Linked DNA regions of Actinomadura rubteroloni. The protein of the gene in region 1 binds, or shares a complex with, the protein of each later gene. Links are inferred from orthologs where the notes say so. Each region holds a gene or a part of one and is shown on either strand. Other genes may lie near its edges.

Region 1 (7,460 bases):
CGCCGACGACCTGGACGACGACGACGGGGACGACGCGGACGGCCCCGCGGAACACCGGTCCTGATGCGCCGCACGATGCCGGGCTGCGGCGGGATGCACGCCACCGCGCCGGCCGTTGCGGGCGCCGGTGCGGGCGGTGCCAACGGCGGCCGACCGCACCACGGCGACGGCGTCCGCCGCTCCGGGCTGGACTGGGACGGCGCGGTCCGGCTGATCCGGTCCGCCGACGAGGTCGTCCTGGCGTGCCATGTGGTGCCCGACGGCGACGCGCTCGGCTCGATGCTGGCCCTGGCGCAGGCGCTGCGGGGCCTCGGCAAGCGCTGCACGGCGTCGTTCGGCGAGCCGTTCACCGTCCCGCACAGTCTTCGGTTTCTTCCGGGCCAGGAATTGCTGGCCGAGCCGTCGCGGGTTCCGGCGGTGCCCCGGCTGATGATCGCGCTGGACTCGGCGGGCCCGGAGCGGCTGGGCTCACTGGCCCGTCCGGCCCGCGCCGCCGCCGACCTCATCGTCGTGGACCACCACGCCACCGGCGCGGACTTCGGGACGGTCCGGCTGGTCGACCCGTCCTCGGCGGCGACGGCCGTGCTGGTGGACGAGCTGATCCGCCGCCTCGGCGCGCCGCTGACGCCGTCCATCGCCGAGGGCCTGTACGCGGGGCTGGCCAGCGACACCGGTTCGTTCAAGTACCCGTGCACGACGCCGCAGGTCCATGACCTGGCGGGTCGGCTGCTCGCGGTCGGCGTCCGGCCGGAGGAGGTCAGCCGCGAACTGTGGGACCGCGCCCCGTTCGGGTACCTCCAGGTCCTCGCGGGCGCGCTGACGCGGGCGCGGCTGGAGCGCGACGCGGCGGGCGGCATGGGCCTGGTGTGGACGACGATCGGGCAGGCCGACCGCGACGCCCGCGACGTCCCCTATGACCAGCTCGAAGGCGTCATCGACCAGCTCCGCCGCACCGACGAGGCCGAGGTCGCCGTCGTGCTCAAGGAGGACGACGCGGGCGACTGGTACGTCTCGACCCGGTCCAAGGGCCGGGTGGACGTGGGCCGGGCGTGCGCGCTGCTCGGCGGCGGCGGGCACCGCGAGGCCGCCGCCTACACCGCCTCCGGCGAACCGGAGGACCTCATCGACCGGCTGCGGTCCGCGCTGCGCGCCGCCGACGACACCCACCCCCCGGAGAACACCCCGTGACCGATCCCGACACCGCGTCCGGCCTCGTCATCGTCGACAAGCCCGGCGGCTGGACCTCCCACGACGTCGTCGCGCGGGTGCGGCGGCTGGCGCGGACGCGCCGGGTCGGCCACGCGGGCACGCTCGACCCGATGGCGACGGGCGTGCTCGTCGTCGGCATCGGGAAGGCGACGCGGCTGCTCGGGCATCTCGCGCTGACCGAGAAGGGGTACGACGCGACGATCCGGCTGGGCGCGACCACCAACACCGACGACGCCGAGGGCGAGATCACCGCGACCGCGTCGGCGGCCGAGGTCGGGGACGCGGCGCTGGCGGCGGGCGTCGCGGCGCTGACCGGGCGCATCGAGCAGGTCCCGCCGCAGGTCAGCGCGATCAAGGTGAACGGCGAGCGGGCGTACAAGCGGGCGCGGGCGGGGGAGGACGTGGCGCTGAAGGCCCGTCCGGTCACCGTGTCGGCGTTCACCGTCACGGCCGTGCGCCGGACGGACGACTTCCTGGACGTGGACGCGTCGATCGCATGCTCGTCCGGCACCTACATCCGCGCGCTCGCCCGCGACCTCGGCGCCGCGCTCGGCTGCGGCGGGCACCTGACGGCACTGCGCCGCACCCGCGTCGGCCCCTACCACCTGGACCGCGCCCGGACGCTGGACGAACTCGCCGCCGACCTGGCCGTCCTGCCGATCGGGGACGCGGTCGCGGCGGCGTTCCCGCGCCGGGACGTGTCCGCCGAGGACGCGCGCAAGGTCGTCCACGGCGGCAGGCTCCCGGCGGCGGGCATCGGCCCGGGCCCGGTCGGGGTGTTCGGCCCGGACGGGACGCTGCTCGCGCTGGTCGAGGAGCAGGGCCAGGGCGCCAAGCCGCTCGCTGTCTTCGCGGGCTGACCGCGCGGACCCGCTGTTACCGCCGAGTAAAATCCGGTGCGGCGGGGTCTTCGGGCGACCCCCTCGCTCGGCGTCCCGGGCCGCGCATGGCAGTCTGGAACCCGACACACGGCAGCAGTCCGACGCAGGGAGAGCATGGTGCGGCGCTGGAACGGCCTCGAAGAGGTTCCCGCCGACTGGGGCAGGTCGGTCGTCACCATCGGCGTGTTCGACGGCGTGCACCGCGGCCACCAGCGGATCGTCGGGGCCGCGGCCGACCTGGCGCGCGAGCGCGGGCTGAAGTCCGTCGTGATCACCTTCGATCCGCATCCGGACGAGGTCGTGCGGCCCGGCACGCATCCGCCGCTGCTCGCCACCACCCGCCGCCGGATCGAGCTGCTGGAGGGCCTCGGCACCGACGCGGTCGTCGTCGTGCCGTTCACGCACCGGCTCTCGCAGATGCCGCCGGACGAGTTCGTCCAGTCCGTCCTGGTGGACCGGCTGCACGCCGCGCACGTGATCGTCGGCGAGGACTTCCGGTTCGGGCACAAGGCCAAGGGCGACGTCCCGCTGCTCAAGGAACTGGGCGAGAAGTACGACTTCACCGCCGAAGGGGTGCCGCTCGTCGCGAACGGCGACACGATCTCCTCCACCTTCATCCGCGCCCGGCTGGACGCGGGCGACGTCGCGGGCGCGGCGGGGGCGCTCGGCCGGCCGCACCGGGTCGAGGGCGTCGTCGTCCGCGGCCACCGGCGCGGCCGGGCGCTCGGCTTCCCGACCGCGAACCTGGAGACGACGCCGCACGCGGCGATCCCGGCCGACGGCGTGTACGCGGGCTGGCTCGTGTGCGACTCGGCGCGCTACCCCGCCTGCCGGTGGCCCGCCGCGATCTCGATCGGGACGAACCCGACGTTCGAGGGCCCGGCCGAGCGCACCGTCGAGGCGTACGCGCTGGACCGTGACGATCTCGACCTGTACGGCGAGCACATGGCGGTCGACTTCCTCGCGCGCATCCGCGACACGCTGAAGTTCGACTCGGTGGACGCCCTGGTCGAGGAGATGCACCGCGACGTGGCGCAGGCACGCGATCTGACGGCCGGGAACGGAAGCTGACCAGGCACGACGCGGTCCTCACCGTCCGTGCGCTCGCCCGTTCGCCCGGCTCGGGCACCGTGGTACGGTGAAGAATCACCGGGCACGGGTCCGGTTGCGATGAGCTGCACCCTCATGCGGCTCGTCCGTTCCCCACGCACCATGCGGACGGCCTGCCCGTGGCAGGTCTCGATCTGCGGGTGACGATTTCATCGAAGGAGCCACGTGTCGCTCGACACCGCCACGAAGAACCAGATCATCGCCGAGTATGCGACCACTGAGGGTGACACCGGTTCCCCGGAAGTCCAGGTCGCGCTTCTCACCCGGCGGATCAACGACCTCACCGAGCACCTCAAGGCGCACAAGCACGACCACCACAGCCGCCGCGGCCTCCTGCTGCTGGTCGGCCGTCGTCGCCGGCTCCTGAAGTACCTGTCCAACAAGGACATCAACCGCTACCGAGCGCTCATCGAGCGACTCGGACTGCGTCGCTGACGCGCCGGGGGAGTGGCCATCGGGCCGCTCCCCCTTTACGTATGTCCGGTTGAGGACATACGTCCCCGGCGCGACGCCGGGATGGAACAACTCGACGACCAGACCCCGCGGACACCGTTGGTGCGGCCGGTCCTCGGTAGTGGCGTCCGGATCGCGACGATCCGGGTGCTTCGATCGAAGACCGGCACTGCGTGAAAGCCACGGGAAACGGCCGCGGGAACACCAGGAACCAGGAGGTTTCCCGTGACAGAAGCTCCGCGCATCGAAGGCGCACTGAGCACCGAGGCAGTGATCGACAACGGTCCGTTCGGGACCCGCACGATCCGCTTCGAGACGGGCCGGCTGGCCCGTCAGGCGGCCGGTTCGGCCGTCGCCTACCTCGACGACGAGACGATGGTCCTGTCGGCCACCACCGCGTCGAAGAAGCCCAAGGAGAACCTGGACTTCTTCCCGCTCACCGTCGACATCGAGGAGCGGATGTACGCCGCCGGGCGCATCCCCGGCTCGTTCTTCCGCCGCGAGGGCCGTCCGTCGGAGGACGCGATCCTCACCTGCCGGCTGATCGACCGGCCGCTGCGCCCGTCGTTCGTCAAGGGCCTGCGCAACGAGATCCAGGTCGTCGGGACGATCCTCGCCCTGCACCCCGACCACCTGTACGACGTCGTCGCGATCAACGCCGCGTCGCTGTCCACGCAGCTCGCGGGCCTGCCGTTCTCCGGCCCGATCGGCGGCGTCCGCGTCGCGCTGATCGAGGGCCGCTGGGTCGGGTTCCCGACCCACCCCGAGCTGGAGCGCGCGACGTTCGACATGGTCGTGGCGGGCCGCACGCTCGCCGACGGCGACGTCGCGATCATGATGGTCGAGGCCGAGTCCACCAAGGACACGATCAAGCTCGTCGCCGAGGGCGCCACCGCCCCCACCGAGGAGGTCGTGGCCGCGGGCCTGGAGGCGGCCAAGCCGTTCATCCAGGCGCTGTGCGCCGCGCAGAGCGCGCTGGCCGCCGAGGCCGCCAAGGAGACCGCCGAGTACCCGATCTTCCTGGACTACCAGGAGGACGTGCTGGAGGCCGTCTCCGCCGCCGTCAGCAAGGACCTCGCCGAGGCCCTCACGATCGCGGGCAAGCAGGAGCGCGAGTCGCGGCTGGACGAGATCAAGGCCGCCGCCGCCGAGCGCCTCGCGGGCGACTTCGAGGGCCGCGAGAAGGAGATCTCCGCCGCGTTCCGCGCCGTCACGAAGAAGCTGGTCCGCGAGCGGGTCGTCCGCGACGGGCTGCGCATCGACGGCCGCGGCGTGAAGGACATCCGGCAGCTCGCCGCCGAGGCGCACGTGCTGCCCCGGGTGCACGGCTCGGCGCTGTTCGAGCGGGGCGAGACGCAGATCATGGGCGTGACCACGCTCAACATGCTCCGCATGGAGCAGACGATCGACACGCTCAACCCCGACAAGACCAAGCGCTACATGCACAACTACAACTTCCCGCCGTACTCCACCGGGGAGACCGGCCGCGTGGGCTCGCCCAAGCGGCGCGAGATCGGGCACGGCGCGCTCGCCGAGCGCGCCCTGATCCCGGTGCTGCCGGCGCGCGAGGAGTTCCCGTACGCGATCCGGCAGGTGTCGGAGGCTCTCGGGTCCAACGGCTCCACCTCGATGGGGTCGGTCTGCGCGTCCACGATGTCGCTGCTGGACGCGGGCGTCCCGCTGAGGCAGATGGTCGCGGGCATCGCGATGGGCCTGATCCACGAGGGCGGCGAGTACGTCACGCTGACCGACATCCTCGGCGCCGAGGACGCGTTCGGCGACATGGACTTCAAGGTCGCGGGCACCCGTGACCTGATCACCGCGCTCCAGCTCGACACCAAGCTCGACGGCATCCCCGCGTCGGTGCTGGCGGCGGCGCTGCGGCAGGCCAAGGGCGCGCGGCTGGCGATCCTGGACGTGATGAACGAGGCCATCGAGGCGCCCGCCGAGATGAGCCCGTTCGCGCCGCGCATCATCACGATCAAGGTCCCGGTGGACAAGATCGGCGAGGTCATCGGCCCGAAGGGCAAGATGATCAACTCGATCCAGGACGACACCGGCGCCGACATCTCGATCGAGGACGACGGCACGATCTACGTCGGCGCGACCGACGGCCCGTCCGCCGAGGCGGCGCGGCAGGCGATCAACGCGATCGCCAACCCGCACATGCCCGAGGTCGGCGAGCGGTTCCTCGGCACGGTCGTGAAGACCACGACGTTCGGCGCGTTCGTGTCGCTGCTGCCCGGCAAGGACGGCCTGCTGCACGTCTCGCAGATCCGCAAGCTGCACGGCGGCGTCCGGATCGAGAACGTCGAGGACTTCATCAAGGTCGGCGACAAGGTCCAGGTCGAGGTCACCGAGATCGACCAGCGCGGCAAGCTGTCGCTGGTGCCGGTCGACGTGGTCGAGCGCGAGGCCGCCGCCAAGGCCGAGGGCGGCGACGCCCCCGCCGAGGCGCCGGAGGCCGAGGACGGCGGTGAGGCCCGCGCGCCGCGCCGCCGCCGCACGCGCCGTCCGGCCGACGACGGCGGGCAGCACAACTCCTGACCGCCGCGAGCGACGATCGGCCGGCCCGTCCGCAACCGGACGGGCCGGTCGGCCCGTTTCTCCCCTTCCGCCGATCACTTCGAGATTGCGAGAACGACGTGACGCAGTCCGCGCGGGCGCAGGAGCCCGGCACCACTGTGACGCTGCACCCCGGTGACGACGGCTCCGGCGCGGTCCGCCGCACGGTGCTGCCCGGCGGCCTGCGGATCATCACCGAGGCGATCCCGTCGACCCGGTCGGCGTCGTTCGGGATCTGGGCGGGGGTCGGCTCGCGCGACGAGACGCCCGAGGACGCCGGCGCGAGCCACTACCTCGAACACGTGCTGTTCAAGGGCACGCGGCGGCGGTCGGCGCTGGAGATCTCGGCGGCGCTGGACGCGGTCGGCGGCGACCTCAACGCGTTCACCGCCAAGGAGTACACCTGCTACTACGCGCGGGTGCTGGACGCCGACCTGCCGATCGCGGTGGACGTCGTCAGCGACATGGTGGCGGCGTCGCTGAACCGTCCCGAGGACGTCGAGGCCGAGCGCAACGTGATCCTCGAAGAGATCCACATGCGCGACGACGACCCGGGCGACCTCATCCACGACGAGTTCTCCACGGCGCTGTTCGGGGACGTGCCGATCGGCCGCCCGATCCTCGGCACGGTCGACTCGATCAACGCGCTGTCGCGGGACCGGATCCACGCCTACTACCGGCGGCACTACGTCCCGTCCCGGCTGGTCGTGGCGGCGGCGGGCAACGTGGACCACGACGCGGTGGTGCGCCTGGTGACGACGGCGTTCGCCGAGCTGCCCGGCGTGGAGGGCGACCTGCCCGCCGAGCCGCGCATCGGCGGCCCCGCGGTGCCGACGGCGCCGACCGTGCGGGTCGTGGACAAGGACACCGAGCAGGCGCACATCGTCCTCGGCACGGCGGGGCTGTGCCGCACCGACGACCGCCGGTTCGCGCTCGGGGTGCTCAACGCGGCGCTCGGCGGCGGCATGTCGTCGCGGCTGTTCCAGGAGGTCCGCGAGAAGCGCGGCCTGGCGTACTCGGTGTACAGCTACACCGCGCAGTACGCCGACACGGGCCTGTTCGGCGTGTACGCGGGCTGCCAGCCCGGCAAGGCCGACGAGGTTCTGTCGATCTGCCGGGACGAGGTCGCGCGCGTCGCCGAGACGTCGCTGACCGAGGAGGAGCTGGAGCGCGGCAAGGGCCAGCTCCGGGGCGGCATGGTCCTCGGGCTGGAGGACAGCGGGTCGCGGATGAGCCGGATCG
Region 2 (2,995 bases), 330 kb from region 1 along the record:
CGAGCCCGGCCGCCTGGACGCGGCGCAGGAGGCCGGACGGCTCGGCGTCGCCCAGTCGATCGTCGGCCGCGTCCGGGACCTCGGCGGGACGGTCGAGATCGCGTCGGCGCCCGGCGCCGGGACGGAGATCGAGATCAGCGTGCCCCGGCACGCCCGCGCTCGCGCCCGTAAGGTGGGGCCGTGACCGATCTGCCCCCCGGCCCGCTGCGCGTCATGGTCGTGGACGACCACCCGATGTGGCGCGACGCCGTCGCCCGCGACCTCGCCGAGGCCGGGCACGAGATCGCCGCGACGGCCGGGGAGGGCCGCGCGGCCGTCCGGATCGCCGCCGCCGCCCGTCCCGACGTCGCCGTCGTGGACCTCCAGCTCCCCGACATCAGCGGCGTCGAGGTGACGCGCCACCTGGTCGCCGCCGACCCGCCCGTCCGGGTGCTCGTGCTGTCGGCGAGCGGCGAGCAGCAGGACGTCCTGGACGCCGTCAAGGCCGGCGCCACCGGCTACCTGCTGAAGTCGGCGGGACGCGAGGAGTTCCTCGACGCCGTCCGCCGCACCGCCGCCGGCGACGCCGTCTTCACCCCCGGGCTCGCCGGGCTCGTCCTCGGCGAGTACCGCCGCCTGGCCGCCGCCCCCGCCGGGCCCGACGCCGACACGCCGCGCCTCACCGACCGCGAGACCGAGGTGCTGCGGCTCGTCGCCAAGGGGCTGAGCTACAAGCAGATCGCGGCGCGGCTCGTCCTGTCGCACCGGACCGTCCAGAACCACGTCCAGAACACGCTGCGCAAGCTGCAGCTCCACAACCGCGTCGAGCTGGTGCGGTACGCCATCGAACGCGGCCTGGACCAGGACGGCTGAACCGGCTCCCTACCGGCTCGTACTCCCTTCCCTTCACCCGTCCACGCACTATCGTCCAGGTGAGGGGCGGTGTGACGCGGACCACTTCGCACCGCGATGCGTAGGAGGGAGCACGGTGGCTGAAGAGGGAATGCGCGTCGGAGTGCTGACGGGAGGCGGGGACTGCCCCGGCCTGAACGCCGTCATCCGCGCCGTCGTGCGCAAGGGCGTCCAGGTCTTCGGATACGAGTTCGTCGGCTTCCGGTCCGGCTGGCGCGGCCCGCTGGAGGGCGACACGGTCGCGCTCGACGTGCCGGCCGTGCGCGGGATCCTGCCGCGCGGTGGAACGATCCTCGGCTCGTCCCGTACCAACCCGGTCAAGGTGGACGGCGGCATCGAGCGGATCAAGGACAATCTCGCCGGGCTCGGCGTGGACGCCCTGATCGCGATCGGCGGCGAGGACACGCTCGGCGTCGCCCAGCACCTGCACGAGAACGGCGTCCACGTCGTGGGCGTCCCGAAGACCATCGACAACGACCTCAACGCCACCGACTACACGTTCGGCTTCGACACGGCCGTCAACGTCGCCATGGAGGCCATCGACCGGCTCCACACCACTGCCGAGAGCCACCACCGCGCGCTGATCTGCGAGGTCATGGGCCGGCACGCGGGCTGGATCGCGCTGCACGCCGGGATGGCGGCGGGCGCGAACGTCATCCTCATCCCCGAGCGGCCGTTCGACATCGAGCAGGTCGTCGAGTACGTCGAGAGCCGGTTCCGCACCCGGTACGCGCCGATCATCGTCGTGTCCGAGGGCGCGCACCCGATCGACGGGCAGATGCAACTCCAGACCGGCGAGCTGGACGCGTTCGGGCACGTCCGGCTCGGCGGGATCGGGCAGCGCCTCGCCGACGAGATCGAGAAGCGCACCGGCAAGGAGGCCCGCGCGACCGTGCTCGGGCACATCCAGCGCGGCGGGACGCCGAGCGCGTTCGACCGCGTCCTCGCCACCCGGTTCGGGCTGTCGGCGATCGACGCCGTCCGGGAGGGCGCGTTCGGGACGATGGTCGCGCTGCGCGGCACCGACATCGTCCGGGTGGGGCTGGAGGAGGCGGTGAAGGAGCTGAAGACCGTCCCGCCGGAGCGGTACGCCGAGTCCGAGGTGTTCTTCGGCTGAGCGGCGGGTCCCCGCCGGGACACGCCCGGCGGGGAACATCCGCGCCGGTCGCGGCATTGGGGGAAGTGGGCCACACTGGACCCCGCCCCCTTTTCGGTTCGCGCTGGAGGATTCCCCCATGACGACGCTCGACACGGCGCCCGCCGACGCGGTGCGGGAGAACGCGCCGGTCGACGGTGAGCCGTGCGTCCTGATCAAGCTCGGCGAGGTCGTCCTCAAGGGCAAGAACCGCGAGCTGTTCGAGCGGCGCCTCGCCGACAACATCCGCGCGGCCGTCCGGCCGATCGCCCGGGTGGACGTGATCCGCAGGCACGGCGTGTTCATCGTCCGCACCAAGGACGCCGACGTCGCCACCGTCGACCGGCTCGCCGCCCGGATCGGCGACGTGATGGGCATCGTCTGGGCGCACCGCGCCTGGCGCGTCGGCAAGGACGTCGCGAGCGTCGAGCGCGCCGCGCTGGAGCTGATGGACGGCCTGACCGGCTCGTTCGCCGTCCGCTCGCGGCGGCGCGACAAGCGGTTCCCGATGACGTCCACCGAGCTGGACCGCCACGTCGGCGGGCAGCTCGCCGACGCCTACGGCCAGCCGGTCCGGCTCAAGAACCCCGACCACACGCTGTCCATCGAGGTCGACCGGGACGAGGTGTTCGTCTTCTCCGGCGGGCTGCCCGGCCAGGGCGGGCTCCCGGTGGGCATGAGCGGGCGCGCGCTCGTCCTGATGTCGGGCGGCATCGACTCGCCGGTCGCCGCGTACCGGATGATGCGGCGCGGCCTGCGGGTCGACTACCTGCACTTCTCCGGGATGCCGTTCACCGGGCCCGAGTCGATCTACAAGGCGTACGCGCTGGTCCGCGAGCTGGACAAGTTCCAGGGCGGCTCGCGGCTGTTCGTCGTGCCGTTCGGCAAGGCGCAGCAGCAGATCAAGTCGTCCGGCGCGGACCGGCTCGCGGTCATCGCGCAGCGGCGGCTGATGCTGCGCACCGGCGA

What was found. The genes of interacting proteins can lie anywhere in the genome.
Region 2: BTM25_RS15235 (region 1) and BTM25_RS13655 share a complex: the UniProt entries of both Bacillus subtilis proteins name them as parts of the possible RNA degradosome complex. The link is inferred for Actinomadura rubteroloni from one-to-one orthologs.

What each region holds. Positions count from the first base shown.
Region 1 is NZ_MTBP01000002.1:806,905-814,364, reverse strand. What follows is about bases 3,518-6,548. They hold BTM25_RS15235 (polyribonucleotide nucleotidyltransferase), read left to right. Parts: upstream 3,518-3,896; coding sequence 3,897-6,200; downstream 6,201-6,548. Other genes in these bases: BTM25_RS15230 (M16 family metallopeptidase), read left to right, coding at 6,299-6,548; rpsO (30S ribosomal protein S15), read left to right, coding at 3,518-3,635. Also shown: 30S ribosome-binding factor RbfA, read left to right, coding at 1-64; BTM25_RS15255 (DHH family phosphoesterase), read left to right, coding at 64-1,188; tRNA pseudouridine(55) synthase TruB, read left to right, coding at 1,185-2,069; BTM25_RS15245 (bifunctional riboflavin kinase/FAD synthetase), read left to right, coding at 2,208-3,161; more of rpsO, read left to right, coding at 3,366-3,517; more of BTM25_RS15230, read left to right, coding at 6,549-7,460. UniProt on the Bacillus subtilis protein: Involved in mRNA degradation. Catalyzes the phosphorolysis of single-stranded polyribonucleotides processively in the 3'- to 5'-direction. Necessary for competence development in Bacillus subtilis.
Region 2 is NZ_MTBP01000002.1:480,072-483,066, reverse strand. It holds BTM25_RS13655 (6-phosphofructokinase), read left to right. Parts: upstream 1-982; coding sequence 983-2,008; downstream 2,009-2,995. Other genes in the region: thiI (tRNA uracil 4-sulfurtransferase ThiI), read left to right, coding at 2,127-2,995; BTM25_RS13660 (response regulator), read left to right, coding at 214-852; macS (MacS family sensor histidine kinase), read left to right, coding at 1-184. UniProt on the Bacillus subtilis protein: Catalyzes the phosphorylation of D-fructose 6-phosphate to fructose 1,6-bisphosphate by ATP, the first committing step of glycolysis.